One region of the Mesorhizobium sp. CC13 genome, then DNA from elsewhere that is predicted to be linked to it. Evidence: riboswitches for the same ligand, from Rfam matches in the RefSeq annotation. Region 1 holds a riboswitch; each other region holds the start of a gene.
The links. Region 1 has a riboswitch for cobalamin ahead of PV773_RS17945 (aromatic ring-hydroxylating dioxygenase subunit alpha). Riboswitches for the same ligand answer to the same signal wherever they lie in the genome.
Positions count from the first base shown of each region.

Region 2: another riboswitch for cobalamin. It lies ahead of PV773_RS07970 (ABC transporter ATP-binding protein); the one in region 1 lies ahead of PV773_RS17945 (aromatic ring-hydroxylating dioxygenase subunit alpha).
Region 3: another riboswitch for cobalamin. It lies ahead of bluB (5,6-dimethylbenzimidazole synthase); the one in region 1 lies ahead of PV773_RS17945 (aromatic ring-hydroxylating dioxygenase subunit alpha).

Region 1 is NZ_JARDJI010000014.1:65,895-70,071, reverse strand. Features, by position in the region: partial or broken gene PV773_RS17960 (electron transfer flavoprotein subunit alpha/FixB family protein) at 1-114, shown strand, start outside; partial or broken gene PV773_RS17955 (TrbI/VirB10 family protein) at 169-1,216, shown strand; gene PV773_RS17950 (DUF2274 domain-containing protein) at 1,213-1,443, shown strand; cobalamin riboswitch at 1,873-2,083, shown strand; gene PV773_RS17945 (aromatic ring-hydroxylating dioxygenase subunit alpha) at 2,191-3,438, shown strand; gene PV773_RS17940 (hybrid-cluster NAD(P)-dependent oxidoreductase) at 3,449-4,177, shown strand, end outside.
Region 2 is NZ_JARDJI010000004.1:12,319-16,495, forward strand. Features, by position in the region: gene PV773_RS07965 (MFS transporter) at 88-1,254, shown strand; cobalamin riboswitch at 1,287-1,497, shown strand; gene PV773_RS07970 (ABC transporter ATP-binding protein) at 1,599-2,414, shown strand; gene PV773_RS07975 (ABC transporter substrate-binding protein) at 2,438-3,382, shown strand; gene PV773_RS07980 (iron ABC transporter permease) at 3,436-4,177, shown strand, end outside.
Region 3 is NZ_JARDJI010000004.1:223,556-227,732, forward strand. Features, by position in the region: gene PV773_RS08995 (outer membrane beta-barrel protein) at 27-1,673, shown strand; gene bluB (5,6-dimethylbenzimidazole synthase) at 1,670-2,422, opposite strand; cobalamin riboswitch at 2,448-2,631, opposite strand; gene galU (UTP--glucose-1-phosphate uridylyltransferase GalU) at 2,698-3,585, opposite strand; gene PV773_RS09010 (lytic murein transglycosylase) at 3,831-4,177, shown strand, end outside.

The DNA.
Region 1 (4,177 bases):
GCCGGCAACGCCATCCAGACGGTGCAGGCGCTCGACGCCATGAAGGTGATCACCGTGCGCACCGCCTCGTTCCAGGCTGCCGCCGAAGGCGGCTCGGCCGCGGTCGAGACCATCCAGCAATCGTCAGAGGCGCGTCCGCATCGTGCGCGCTGACTCAAGGCCGGCTTCATGAGCGCGACCAACCCCGGACAGAAAAAGGAAGCGTCGTTCTCCGATGACGCCCTGCCGCTCACCGACGAACCTGCGATGCGGCTGCGCCCCGAGCCCCCGCGTGTGACGCGCCTTTCGCGCAAGGTGCTGGCCGGTCTCAGCCTCATTGCCGGCGTCAGCCTGGGTGGCGCTCTGATCTACGCGCTTCAGAGCCGCAAGGCCAGAAAGCCGCAAGAACTGATTTCGACGGACAGCCTCGCCGTTGCCGACGGGCTCGCTGGCCTGCCGCGCGACTACACCGGTCCCATCCTCGGCTCGCCGCTTCCCGGCGACCTTGGCCGACCGATCCTCAATGCGCAAAACGCGGTGCGGCCGCCGCCGATCGTCGCGCCCGACCCAAACCTGAGCGCCGAGGAGCAGCGTCGGCAGCAGGAGCTCGAATCCGCCCGCACGGCAAAGCTGTTAGTGCCGACCGAAACACGACCGGTATTGACTGCGACGCCTACCGCGTCGCCGACCTCCCCAGTGCAGCCGATGCCGAATCCAACCGCACTCGGCCTCGACCCCCAGCCATCGACGCCGACGGCCGTCGAGCGTCAAAACGCCTTCCTCAATGCCCCGCCCGACAAGCGCAGCGTCTCGCCCGATCGCGTCGCGGCTCCGACATCGCCCTATGTGCTGCAGGCGGGCGCGGTGATCCCGGCCGCACTGATCACCGGCATCCGCTCCGATCTGCCCGGTCAAATCATGGCGCAGGTCACCGAAAACGTCTATGACAGCCCGACGGGACGCTTCCTGCTGGTGCCGCAGGGCACCCGCGTCATCGGCCAATACAGCAACGATGTCGGCTTCGGACAGCGTCGGGGCGGAGCTCGCCACCGACAACGATGACCGGCTGATCAATGCCATGCGCAACGGCGCCCAGGACACGATCAACGAGGCAGGTCAGCAGATCATCCGCCGCCAGCTCAACATCGCGCCGATGCTGACCATCCGGCCTGGCTTCCCGGTCCGCGTCATCGTCACGCGCGATCTCGTGCTCGAGCCCTATGGCGCAACACAATGATCAAGCTGAAGCTAAGCCCCATCGCCGACGACAGGCCTGTGAAGGTGACGCTGGAGCTTCCAGCGTCGTTGCATCGCGATCTCAAGACTTATGCGGAGATCCTCGGCCGCGAGAGCGGTCAGCCGGCAACCGAACCCGTTCGGCTGATCGTACCGATGCTGGAACGCTTCATCGCGACGGATTGCGGGTTTGCGAAGGCTCGGCGGATCCCTGACCCCGATCCGTAGCGATCGTCGAGTTTCTGGCTGGCAGGCCGTCCGTGACGCATCCGAGAGAAAGCTGCGAAACCGGCAGCACACCAATGCGGGCGTGTGAACTTCCGTACGCCCGCAATCCCATCTTGCTCCCCAAGGGCCGGGGAATATTTGAATCCTTCGACGCTTCCCGCACGACCGACAACGTGCTGCAGGTGAGAACCGATGCCGTTCCGAGTTGTCTCGATCTGATGGCACGCGCGCAGCGCTGCTGGAACAATCTCTGGGCGGCATTCGCCTCCTTGCCGAGCGTGTCCGCGACGAAGCCCAACGAGCCAATGGCTGGATCATTGACGCCGTGCTGATGAAGCGCGCGGAAGCAACTGACGATCGCCACGGTCGCTGTCGTCTTTGCAATCTGCCGATGTCGCTTTCCAGGCTTTGTCAGCGACGCGTCCGTGATCTGATCGACACGTTCAAGGTGCCCGTTGGCGAATTGGCCTGCGGGATAATTGGGAAGTCGGTTTGATGCCGACGCTGCCCCCGCAACGGTAGCGAAGCTTGTCGTCTCGACGGGAGAACCACTGGGCGTATGCCTGGGAAGGTGTCGGGACAGTCCTCAACAAAGGACAGCTTCGGAGCCCGGAAACCAGCCTCGAACTCTTTCAACCGACTGATCGCGGTGGGCGGTCAAGAGGCAGAGCGTTCGGGCAGTTCGTCCCGCGCGATCTTCCCCTCCATACCACCAGTTCAGTCCTTGTGCCGCTAGCGAGGACGGACATGGATACGCGCAACGAAATGCTGAAGCTCATCCGCGAAAGGCGCGATGGCTTCAGCCTGCCGCAACCCTTCTACATCGACCCCAATTTCTACAAGCTCGATCTTGAGCTGATCTGGTACCGGGACTGGCTGTTTGTCGGCCACGACTGCGAGGTCGCCAAGGCCGGAAGTTTCTTCACCGTCCAGGTGGGCGATTATCCCGTCGTCATCGTGCGCGGACGCGACGGACAGATCCGCGCCTTCCACAATTCCTGCCGCCACCGCGGCAGCCGCGTTTGCACCAGCGACAGGGGAACGTCAGCACGGCTGGTCTGCCCTTACCACCAGTGGACCTACGATCTCGACGGCAAACTGGTCTTCGCCCGCCAGATGGCCGAGGACTTCAAGAAGGAGGATTTCGGGCTGAAGCCCGTCGCCTGCGAAAGCGGCGGCGGCTACATCTTCATCTGCCTGGCCAAGGAACCCGCCGACTTCCGCCCGTTCCGGACGCTGATGGAGCCCTACTTCGCTCCCCACAGTCTCGTCGACGCCAAGGTCGCCTTCGAGTCGACCATCTTCGAGAAGGGCAACTGGAAGCTGGTGTGGGAGAACAACCGAGAATGCTACCACTGCGCGGCCAACCATCCCGAACTTTGTAAGACCTTTCCCGAGGCGCCGACCGTCACCGGGGTCAACGGCGCTGACAGCGACCCCGACATGCTGGCGCACTGGGCCCGCTGCGAGGCGGCAGGCCTGCCATCGCGCTTCTGCATAGACAAGGACGGGCAGTACCGTGCAACCCGCGCGCCGCTTCTCGGCGAGGCCGTCAGCTACACGACGACGGGAAGGCGCGCCGTCCGCAGGAACCTGTCAGACCAGGTTTTCACCGACCGCATCGGCACGCTTCTGCTCTACCACTATCCGACAACGTGGAACCACGTCCTTGGCGATTATGCGGTCACCTTCCGCGTCCTGCCGATCAGCGCGACGGAGACGGCGGTCACCACAAAGTGGCTCGTGCACAAGGATGCGGTCGAGGGCGTCGACTACGACCTCAAGGGACTGACCCACGTCTGGACCGAGACCAACGACGAGGACCGCCGCATCGTCGAGGAGAACGCCTTCGGCATCAGGTCGCCGGCCTATGAGACCGGCCCCTACTCCGAGCATCACGAAGGCGGCGTGATCCAGTTCGTCGACTGGTACGCCCGTTTCATCGAACCGAGGCTCACCGACGGGCAGAAGCCCGCGCTGCGCAGCGTCGCCTGAGGGAAGCGCCATGAATGCCATGAACGATCACAGCCTCTATCGCCACCTCGACGAGATGGCCCCGTGGAACGATCGCCTCCAGGTGCTGGAGGTGATCGCCGTGGCGGACGAAGCACCCGGCGTGAAAACCTTCACCTTCCGATCGGATGCGCAGACCTGGTTCCGTTACAAACCGGGCCAGTTCGTGACGCTGGAGCTGCCGACGGCCGCCGGCCCGCTTATGCGGACCTACACGCTGTCGTCTTCGCCTTCGCGGCCCTTCTCCATCGCCGTGACGGTCAAGGCACAGGTAGACAGCATCGGCACCCGCTGGATGTTCGGCAATCTTGTGCCGGGGTCTCGCGTCAAGGCGCTAGGTCCAGCAGGCAACTTCTCCCACCACGACCATCCGGCTGCGAAATACCTGTTCATCTCGGCGGGCTCCGGCATCACGCCGATGATGTCGATGCTACGCTGGCTGAACGACTGCGCACCATGGACCGACGTCGCCTTCGTCAACTGCGCCCGCTCGCCGGAGGAGATCATCTTCCGCAAGGAGCTGGAACTCCTCGGCAGCCGCATGCCCGGATTGTCTCTCGGATTCATGATCGAGGAGCGGTCGAGCCGCGAAAGCTGGTTCGGCCACATGGGGCGGATCGATGCCGTTCGGCTGCCGCTGCTCGCGCCCGACTTCCGTGAGCGCGAGCTGTTCTGCTGCGGCCCCGATCCGTTCATGCGCGCCGTAAGGGACATGCTGCAG
Region 2 (4,177 bases), on a different contig from region 1:
TGCTGCAATGCATCAAAATCGCTTGCGCGGCGGCCGACTTAAGGAAACTGTCGACCTAAATCGTTTCAATTCCCCCCGAGTCCATCCATGCCCTTGCCGATCCTCGCTCTGGCCGTTGCATCTTTTTGCATCGGTACCACCGAATTCGTGATCATGGGGCTGTTGCCCGAGGTCGCCGCCGACTTGGGCGTCTCGATCCCGGCGGCGGGGCTGCTGGTCACGGGCTATGCCCTCGGCGTGGTCATCGGAGCCCCGATCATCGCCATCGGCACGGCGAGACTGCCGCGCAAGCCGGTGCTGGTCGGGCTGGCCATGCTGTTCGTTCTCGGCAACCTGCTTTGCGCCATCGCCCCCACCTACTGGACGCTGATGGCGGCGCGCGTCGTCACCGCCCTCGGCCACGGCGCCTTCTTCGGCATCGGCTCGGTGGTGGCGGCAAGCCTGGTGCCGGCCAACAAGCGCGCCAGCGCCATCGCCCTGATGTTCGCCGGCCTGACGCTCGCCAACATCCTCGGCGTGCCCGGCGGCACCGCGCTCGGCGAAGCCTTCGGCTGGCGCATGACCTTCTACGCCGTCGTCGTCATCGGCCTGATCTCGGTCGCGGCCATCGCCTGGCTCGTGCCGGCGGGCGTCGCCCCTCCCGGCAAGGGTGGCGTCGCCGGCGAGGTCAAGGTGTTGGGCAAGCTGCAGGTGTGGCTCGCCATGATCATCTCCGCGCTCGCCTCGGGCAGCCTGTTTGCCGTCTTCACCTACATCAAGCCGATCCTGACCGGCGTCACCGGACTGTCGATCGAGTCCGTCACCTGGATCCTGCTCTTGTTCGGCGGCGGCATGACCATCGGCAACATCATCGGCGGCAAGCTGGCCGACTGGAGGCTGATGCCGACGGCCATCGGCGCGCTCGTGGTGATGGCCATGATCCACGTCGCCTTCGCCGGGCTCAGCCACTCGGTACCCGCGGCGATCCTGCTCGTCTTCATGTGGGGCGTCATCACCTTCGTCATCGTGCCGCCGATGCAGATGCGCGTCGTCGAGACAGCCTCGGAAGCGCCGAACCTCGCCGCCACGCTCAACCAGGGCGCCTTCAATGCCGGCAATGCCGCCGGCGCCTGGGCGGGAGGCGCTGCGATCTCGATGGGAGTGAGCTACGCCGACCTGCCCTTCGTCGGCGCGGCGATTGCGCTGACCGCCTTCGCCGTGGCCGTCATTTCCTTCGCGCTCGACCGGCGTGACGCAATTCAGCAGGCGGCATGACGCTTTAGCGATTGTCAGCAACCCGTCGTTGCTGTAGCCACGGCAGCGATGGTTCCTGCTGCCTGGTTCGGGCAGCGGATTAAATGGGAACACGGTGAGACGTCCCGGACGCGAAACCGTGGCTGCCCCCGCAACTGTGAGCGGATAGCAAGTCGGAAGAATGCCACTGGCCGCACGGCCGGGAAGGCTCCGAGGCGCCGAAACCCGCAAGCCAGGAGACCTGCCATCATCGGATGCGTTCAACCGGCCGGGGTGTGCCGCGGAGATGATGATGGTTGCGACTGCCTTTTTCGGATCGCCGATCGGATCGTTCTGCCGCCTCCGCCACGTCACGGAGACAGGGCATGCTCGATCACGTCCACGGCTCTAGTCGTCTCGTAGGCTCCACCCCGGCACTGCTCGAACTCGACGGCCTGTCATGGGGCCCGCGCGCGTCGAAGCCGATCCTCCAGCCAGTGACCGTGCGTGTGGAGCCGGCGGAGCTGCTGGCCATCGTCGGCCCCAACGGCGCCGGCAAGTCGAGCCTGCTGCGCTGCCTCTACCGCTACCACCGGCCGACCGGCGGCACGGTCAGGCTGGACGGAACCGACATCTGGCGGATGAAGCCGCGCGATTGCGCCCGCCGCATCGCCACAGTGCTGCAGGAGCCGGCCTCGGACTTCGGCCTGACGGTGGCCGAGATCGTCGAACTCGGGCTCATCCCGCACGCCACCCGCGTCGGAACCGCGGCCGACTACTATCTTGACGTCGAGGCCGCACTGTCGCTGCTCGGCCTCACCCGGCTCGCCGCGCGTGATTTCGGCTCGCTGTCGGGCGGCGAGAAACAACGCACCATGATCGCGCGAGCCGTGGTGCAGCGGCCCGACCTCTTGATCCTGGACGAGCCGACCAATCACCTCGACATCCGCCATCAGCTCGAAGTGCTCGAACTGCTTCGCAATCTCGGCTGCACCGTGGTGGTCTCGCTGCACGACCTGGCGCTCGCCTCGGCCTATGCGGACCGCGTGCTGGTCATGGACGGCGGCCGCGCGGTCGCCTGTGGCAGGCCGGCCGACATCCTCACACCCGAGCGCATCCGCGAGAACTTCGCCGTGGGCGCCACCCTCGACGATCACCCGGTCACCGGGCGCCCGCGCTTTTCCTTCCATCTCGAACGCTGAACCCGCCAAGCCGAGGAGCCTCCATGCGCCTGACGATTTTTGCCGCCGCAGTCCTTGCAAGCTGCACCACCGCCCTGGCGGACGACTTTCCGGTCACGGTCAGGAGCTGCAACCGCGACGTGACCTTCGCCGCTCCGCCGCAGCGGGCGGTGTCCAACGACATCAACCTGACCGAGATGATGCTGACCCTCGGCCTGGCCGACCGCATGGTCGGCTATTCCGGCATTTCCGGCTGGAACAAGATCGACGCGGCCATTCGCAAGGACATCGGCCAGTTGCCGGAACTCGCGCCGCAATATCCGAGTAAGGAGGTGCTGCTCGGCGCCGACGCCGATTTCTATTTCGCCGGCTGGAACTACGGCATGAGCGTCGGCGGCGCCGTCACGCCCGACACGCTCGCGCCCTTCGGCATCGCCGTCTACGAGCTGACGGAAAGCTGCATCCACGTCGTGAAGCGGGAAAAGTCGTCGATGGACGACATGTATGTCGACCTCCTCAACCTCGGCACGATCTTCGGGGTGCGCGACAAGGCGGAGGCCCTGGTCATGGGCTACAAGCGGGATCTCGCCGAATTCCAGTCCAGGCTGCCTCGGCTCGACAGGCCGGTGAAGGTGTTCCTCTACGATTCCGGCGAGCAGAAGCCGTTCACCGCAGGCCGCTACGCCATCCCGACCGCGATGATCGAGGCGGCCGGCGGCATCAACATCGCCGACGACGTCGAGGCCAACTGGGCCGAGATCGGCTGGGAACCGGTGATCGAGCGCAATCCCGACGTCATCGTCATCGTCAACTACGGCGAGGTGACGGCCGAGCAGAAGATCGCCTTCATGCGCTCCAACCCGGCCTTCAAGGACATTGCGGCGGTGAGGAACAACCGTTTCGTCGTGCTCGAATATGTCGAGGCTACACCCGGGCCGCGCAACATCGCGGCGATCAAGCGCCTGGCCGAAGCGTTCCGGGCTGACTGACCGTGTCGCACCGGAATTTCGTCAAGGGCCCACGCCATGCGCTGATCCACGCCATGCCGGCGCTGGTCGCGGCGCTCGCGGCACTGCTGGCCGTCACGATGCTCGTCGCGATCGGCGTGGGTTCGGTGGCGATCCCGCTCGACGCGGTCTGGGGGGTGATCGCCAACAAGCTCGTGCCGGGCAGCGTCGAGGTCTTCTGGTCGAGCGGCCGCGAGAACATCGTCTGGGACGTGCGCGCGCCGCGGGTCATCCTCGGGGCGACGGTCGGCGCCTCGCTCGCGGTCGTGGGCGCAGCACTGCAGTCGGTGACGCGCAATCCGCTCGCCGATCCGCATCTGCTCGGCGTCTCATCCGGTGCCGCGCTGGGGGCTATCCTCGCTTTGCTCCATGCCGGCATGGTGTTCGGCCCGATCACGGTGCCGCTGTTCGCCTTCGCCGGCGCGCTGGCGGCCACCGCCCTGGTGCTGATGGTCGCCAACCTGACGCGGGCGCACTCGGCCGGCCAACTCGTATTGGCCGGCGTCGCCGTCAGCTTCATCATAACGGCGGCCGGCAACCTGTTGATCTTCCTGGCCGATCCGCGGGCAGCGCCGGTCGTCATCTTCTGGATGCTCGGCGGCCTCGGCATGGCGCAATGGCAGCAGCTGGCCTACCCGCTGCTGGCGCTCGTCGCCGGCGGCGGCTACCTTCTGACCCAGGCCCGCAACCTCAACGCCATGACGCTCGGCGACGAGAGCGCCACCGCGCTGGGGCTGCCGGCGCGCCGGTTCCGCCTCGTCATCTTCGTGGTCTGTG
Region 3 (4,177 bases), on a different contig from region 1:
GGCCGAACGGTGCGCGCATATGCGCCTTGCTGGCGACGGCAAGCGTGGCGGCCGTGGCGTGCCTGCTCCCCGCCCAGGCCCAGGAAGCCGGCCTGCGCGGCGCGGTCAGCGAAACCCAGGTCAGGGATGCGCTGATGTGGCGCAAGCGCCCGGCGGTCCAGCCGGTCGCAGCTGCCCAGGACCAGAACCAGGACACATATCAGCCCGCGAGCCCCGGGGCCGTTCCCGACCAGCCGGCCGGCGAGGCGGCCGACATCTTCAGCGAGCCGCCGAACGCCGACCAAACCTCCGCCTCGACCTATGCCCTGCCCCCGACCACGGCCCGGCAGCGCGCCGAAGAGGCCCGCAGGCGCCTCGCCGCGGGCACGGCGGCACGCCCCTCCCAGCAGAGCGGACCGGAGGCGCCGACGGAGCCGGACGGCGAGTTGACCACCGGCGCGGTGCGCCAGGGCACGGTCGATTCGGAATTTGCCCCGGCGAGCGGCTCGGAGGCACGCCGCCAGACGGCGATCGAGGGACGCTACGTGCCGCGCGACGACTATCCGTTCGCGGCACCCGGCATCCGCGTCGGCAGCTTCGTGCTGCGGCCCAGCCTGGAACAGGGCGTGACGGCGACGTCGAACGCCGATTCGAGCGCCAACGGCAAGTCGGCGGTGCTTTCCGAAACCGCGCTTCGCCTCAACGCCGTCTCCGACTGGGAGCGCCACTCGGCGACGATCGACGCCTACGGCACCTTCCGCAAATCCGTCTCCGGGCAGGAACTCGAGGAGGCCACGGGCGGCATCGACGGGCGGCTCGAACTCGACCTGACCGACGGTTTCCGCGCCATCGGCACGCTCGGCTACAATGTCAGGCCGGAATCGGCGACGTCGCCGGTGGTGATCGAGGACACTGTCTCGCGGCCCCTGCGGCGCACGCTCGACGGTAGCCTGGGTCTGGAAAAGGACGTTGGCAAGGTTCGGCTTGCCGCCACCGGTGAAGTGACCAACGAGCGCTTCGACGACGCCGAACTGTCCGGCGGGGGCACGCTGTCGCAGGAAGACCGGAATTCCACGCTCTATACCGGCCGCCTGCGCGCCGGCTACGAGATTTCGCCGGCCCTCGTGCCCTTCGGCGAGGTCGAGTTCGGCCGCCGCGTCTACGACCTCAGGTTCGACACGGCCGGCTTCGAGCGCTCGTCGAACCGCGTCGGCGCGCGCGCCGGCGTCGAGATCGACATGGGCGAGAAATTCGGCGGCGAGGTCTCGGCGGGCTGGATCGCCGAGGACTTCGACGACGACCGCCTGGACACGATTTCCGCAGCCACGCTCGCGGCCGATCTCCGCTGGTCGCCGATCCGCGGCACCATCGTCAGCCTCACCGGCACGACCGTGGTGGAAGGCTCGACGACGCCGGGGCAGAGCGGCTCGGTGCTCTATTCCGGGCGCCTCGCGGTCGAACGCCAGATGCGGGCCAACCTCACCGGCTTTGCCGCGGTCGGCACCGGCTGGCGCGACTATGCCGGATCGGACGACCGCGAGCTGACGCTCACCGCAGAAGCCGGGCTGACCTGGTGGCTCAACCGCTACGCCGGCCTGACCGGCCGGTTGAGACACGAAGCGCTCGACAGCACGCTCGCCGGCCGCGACAGCAGCACCAACAGCGTGTTCGTCGGGCTGAGGGTCCAGCGCTAGGGCTTCCCGCCGTCCGACATCGTCGAGACCGCGGCCTTCAGCACGTCCTCGCCCGCACCGGAATAGACCTCGCTCATGATAAGATCAGCGAGCGGCAGGCGGCTTGCCCAGCCATGCCGCTCCAGGTCGGGCCGCGCCGCGAACTCCGACACGCGGCCGACGCACAGATAGGCCACCGGCGTGACGTGCTCGGGAATGCCGAGCAGCCTTTTCAGCGCCTCGCGGTCGAGGATGCTGACCCATCCGACGCCGATGCCTTCGGCGCGCGCCGCCAGCCAGAAGTTCTGCACCGCGCAGACCGTGCTGTAGAGGTCCATCTCGGGATTGTGCCAGCGCCCGAGCGGCGAATGCCGCGACCGGCTGCGGTCGCAGGTCACGACCAGGTTGAGCGGCGTTTCCGAGATGCCTTCGAGCTTGAGCTTGCGGTAGAGCGCCTGCCGCTCCTCGGCGATATGCGGCAATTCCTCGCCGCGCGCGGCGAGGAAGAGGTCGCGCACCTGCTCCCTGCGGCCCGGGTCGCGGATGACGATGAAATTCCACGGCTGCATGAAGCCGACCGAGGGCGCGTGGTGCGCCGCCATCAACAGGCGCGCCAGCAGGGCGTCCTCGATCGGATCGGGCAGGAAATGGCTTCGCACGTCGCGGCGCGTGAAGATGGCGCGGTACACGGCATCCTGCGCTGCCGCATCGAAACAGCCCGTATCGGCATGGGTATGGTCGGCCGGCATCGCGTGTCCCCTGGCGAGCATATCGGTTTCCGCCGCCTGACCATGCGGTGGACGATTTCTGCCGGGCCGGTCTTCTGGCTCGAGTTCAGCCCGCCTTCGGCGCCTTCCCGTCCTGCGGACAGTGGCTTTTGCCGATGCGGTCCCTCTTACAGCGTTGGGCACGCCACGGATTTGCACCGTGTTCCCGATTCTCCCGCATCGCTGCGGGCACCTGGCAGGACATGTCTACTCGGCACTGATGCCGAAAACCACCGCGCCGCGCGTCCAATTCTGACGCGCGGGCGACATTGGGAAGGTCAGCGAGCCGGCTTCATCTCGCCGAGCAGGCTTTCGATGACGCCCGCCATGCGCTCGTTGATATCGGCCCGCGACAGCGCGAAGGCGACGTTGGCCTCGACGAAGCCCTCCGGCGAACCGCAGTCGAAGGTGCGGCCGCGATAGTGGTAGCCGAAGAAGGACTGCTGCTTCTCGAGCTTGAGCATCGCGTCGGTGAGCTGGATCTCGTCGCCGGCGCCGCGCTCCTGGTTGGCCAGGATGCCGAAGATCTCCGGCTGCAGGATGTAGCGGCCGTTGATGAACAGGTTCGACGGCGCCGTGCCGGGCTTCGGCTTCTCCACCATGCCGTCGATGCGGAAGCCGGTATGGACGGTTTCGCCCTTGCCGACGATGCCGTATTTGTGCGCCTCGGCGGGGTCGCATTCCTGCACGGCGATGATGTTGCTGCCGGTCTCGTTGTAGAGCTCGACCATCTCGCGCATGCAGCTCTTCTCGGACTGCATGATCATGTCGGGCAGAAGCAGCGCGAACGGCTCGTTGCCGACGAGCTCGCGCGCGCACCAGACCGCGTGGCCGAGGCCGAGCGGCACCTGCTGGCGGGTGAACGAGGTCTGGCCCGGCGCCGGCTGCAGGCGCTGCAGCCTTTCGAGCTGTTCGCCCTTGCCGCGCTGGGCGAGCGTGTCGTAGAGCTCGAACTGGACGTCGAAATGGTCCTCGATGACCGCCTTGTTGCGGCCGGTGACGAAGATGAAGTGCTCGATGCCTGCTTCGCGCGCCTCGTCGACGACGTACTGGATCACCGGCTTGTCGACGACGGTCAGCATTTCCTTCGGAATCGACTTGGTGGCGGGCAGGAAGCGCGTGCCCAGACCTGCGACAGGAAATACTGCCTTGCGAACTCGTTTCATGGGTGTTCGTCCGATGGTTGCATGTACCGGGCGTGGACACTGTCACGCCCCAATTGATGAATACTGAATGCGTTCACATATTCGGGGACGGCGGGCAAGACCAGCGATCACGCGAACTTGATCGAGTTGACTGGCCCTGGACAATTCGGCAGGCGGCTTTTCGTTCCCCCGGAGGACTATGGTAAACTGATTGATAACCGGCTTCGGCGATGAATCGACTTTCTGATCTCTCCAAGGAGGAAAGAATGCCTCTTCGCAAGACCGCCCGGGCCCTCGCCAGCGCCGCCGCAATCGCCGGTATCTCATTCGCGCTTTTGCTGCCTGCCGGTCCCGCCGCCGCCGAGCCGGGATTCCAGCGCTGGGTGGCGAGCTTCCGTTCGGTCGCGGCCGACAACGGCATTTCCGGTTCGACCTACGACCGCGCCTTCCGCGGCATCACCTCCGCCGATGCCGAAGTGCTGGAAAAGGCGCGCTTCCAGCCCGAATTCACCGCCCCTGTCTGGGACTATTTCGACAACCGCGTGCATGACCAGTCGATCGCCACCGGCCGCGAGATGGCGCGCAAGTGGAAGCCCTGGCTCGACCGCATCGA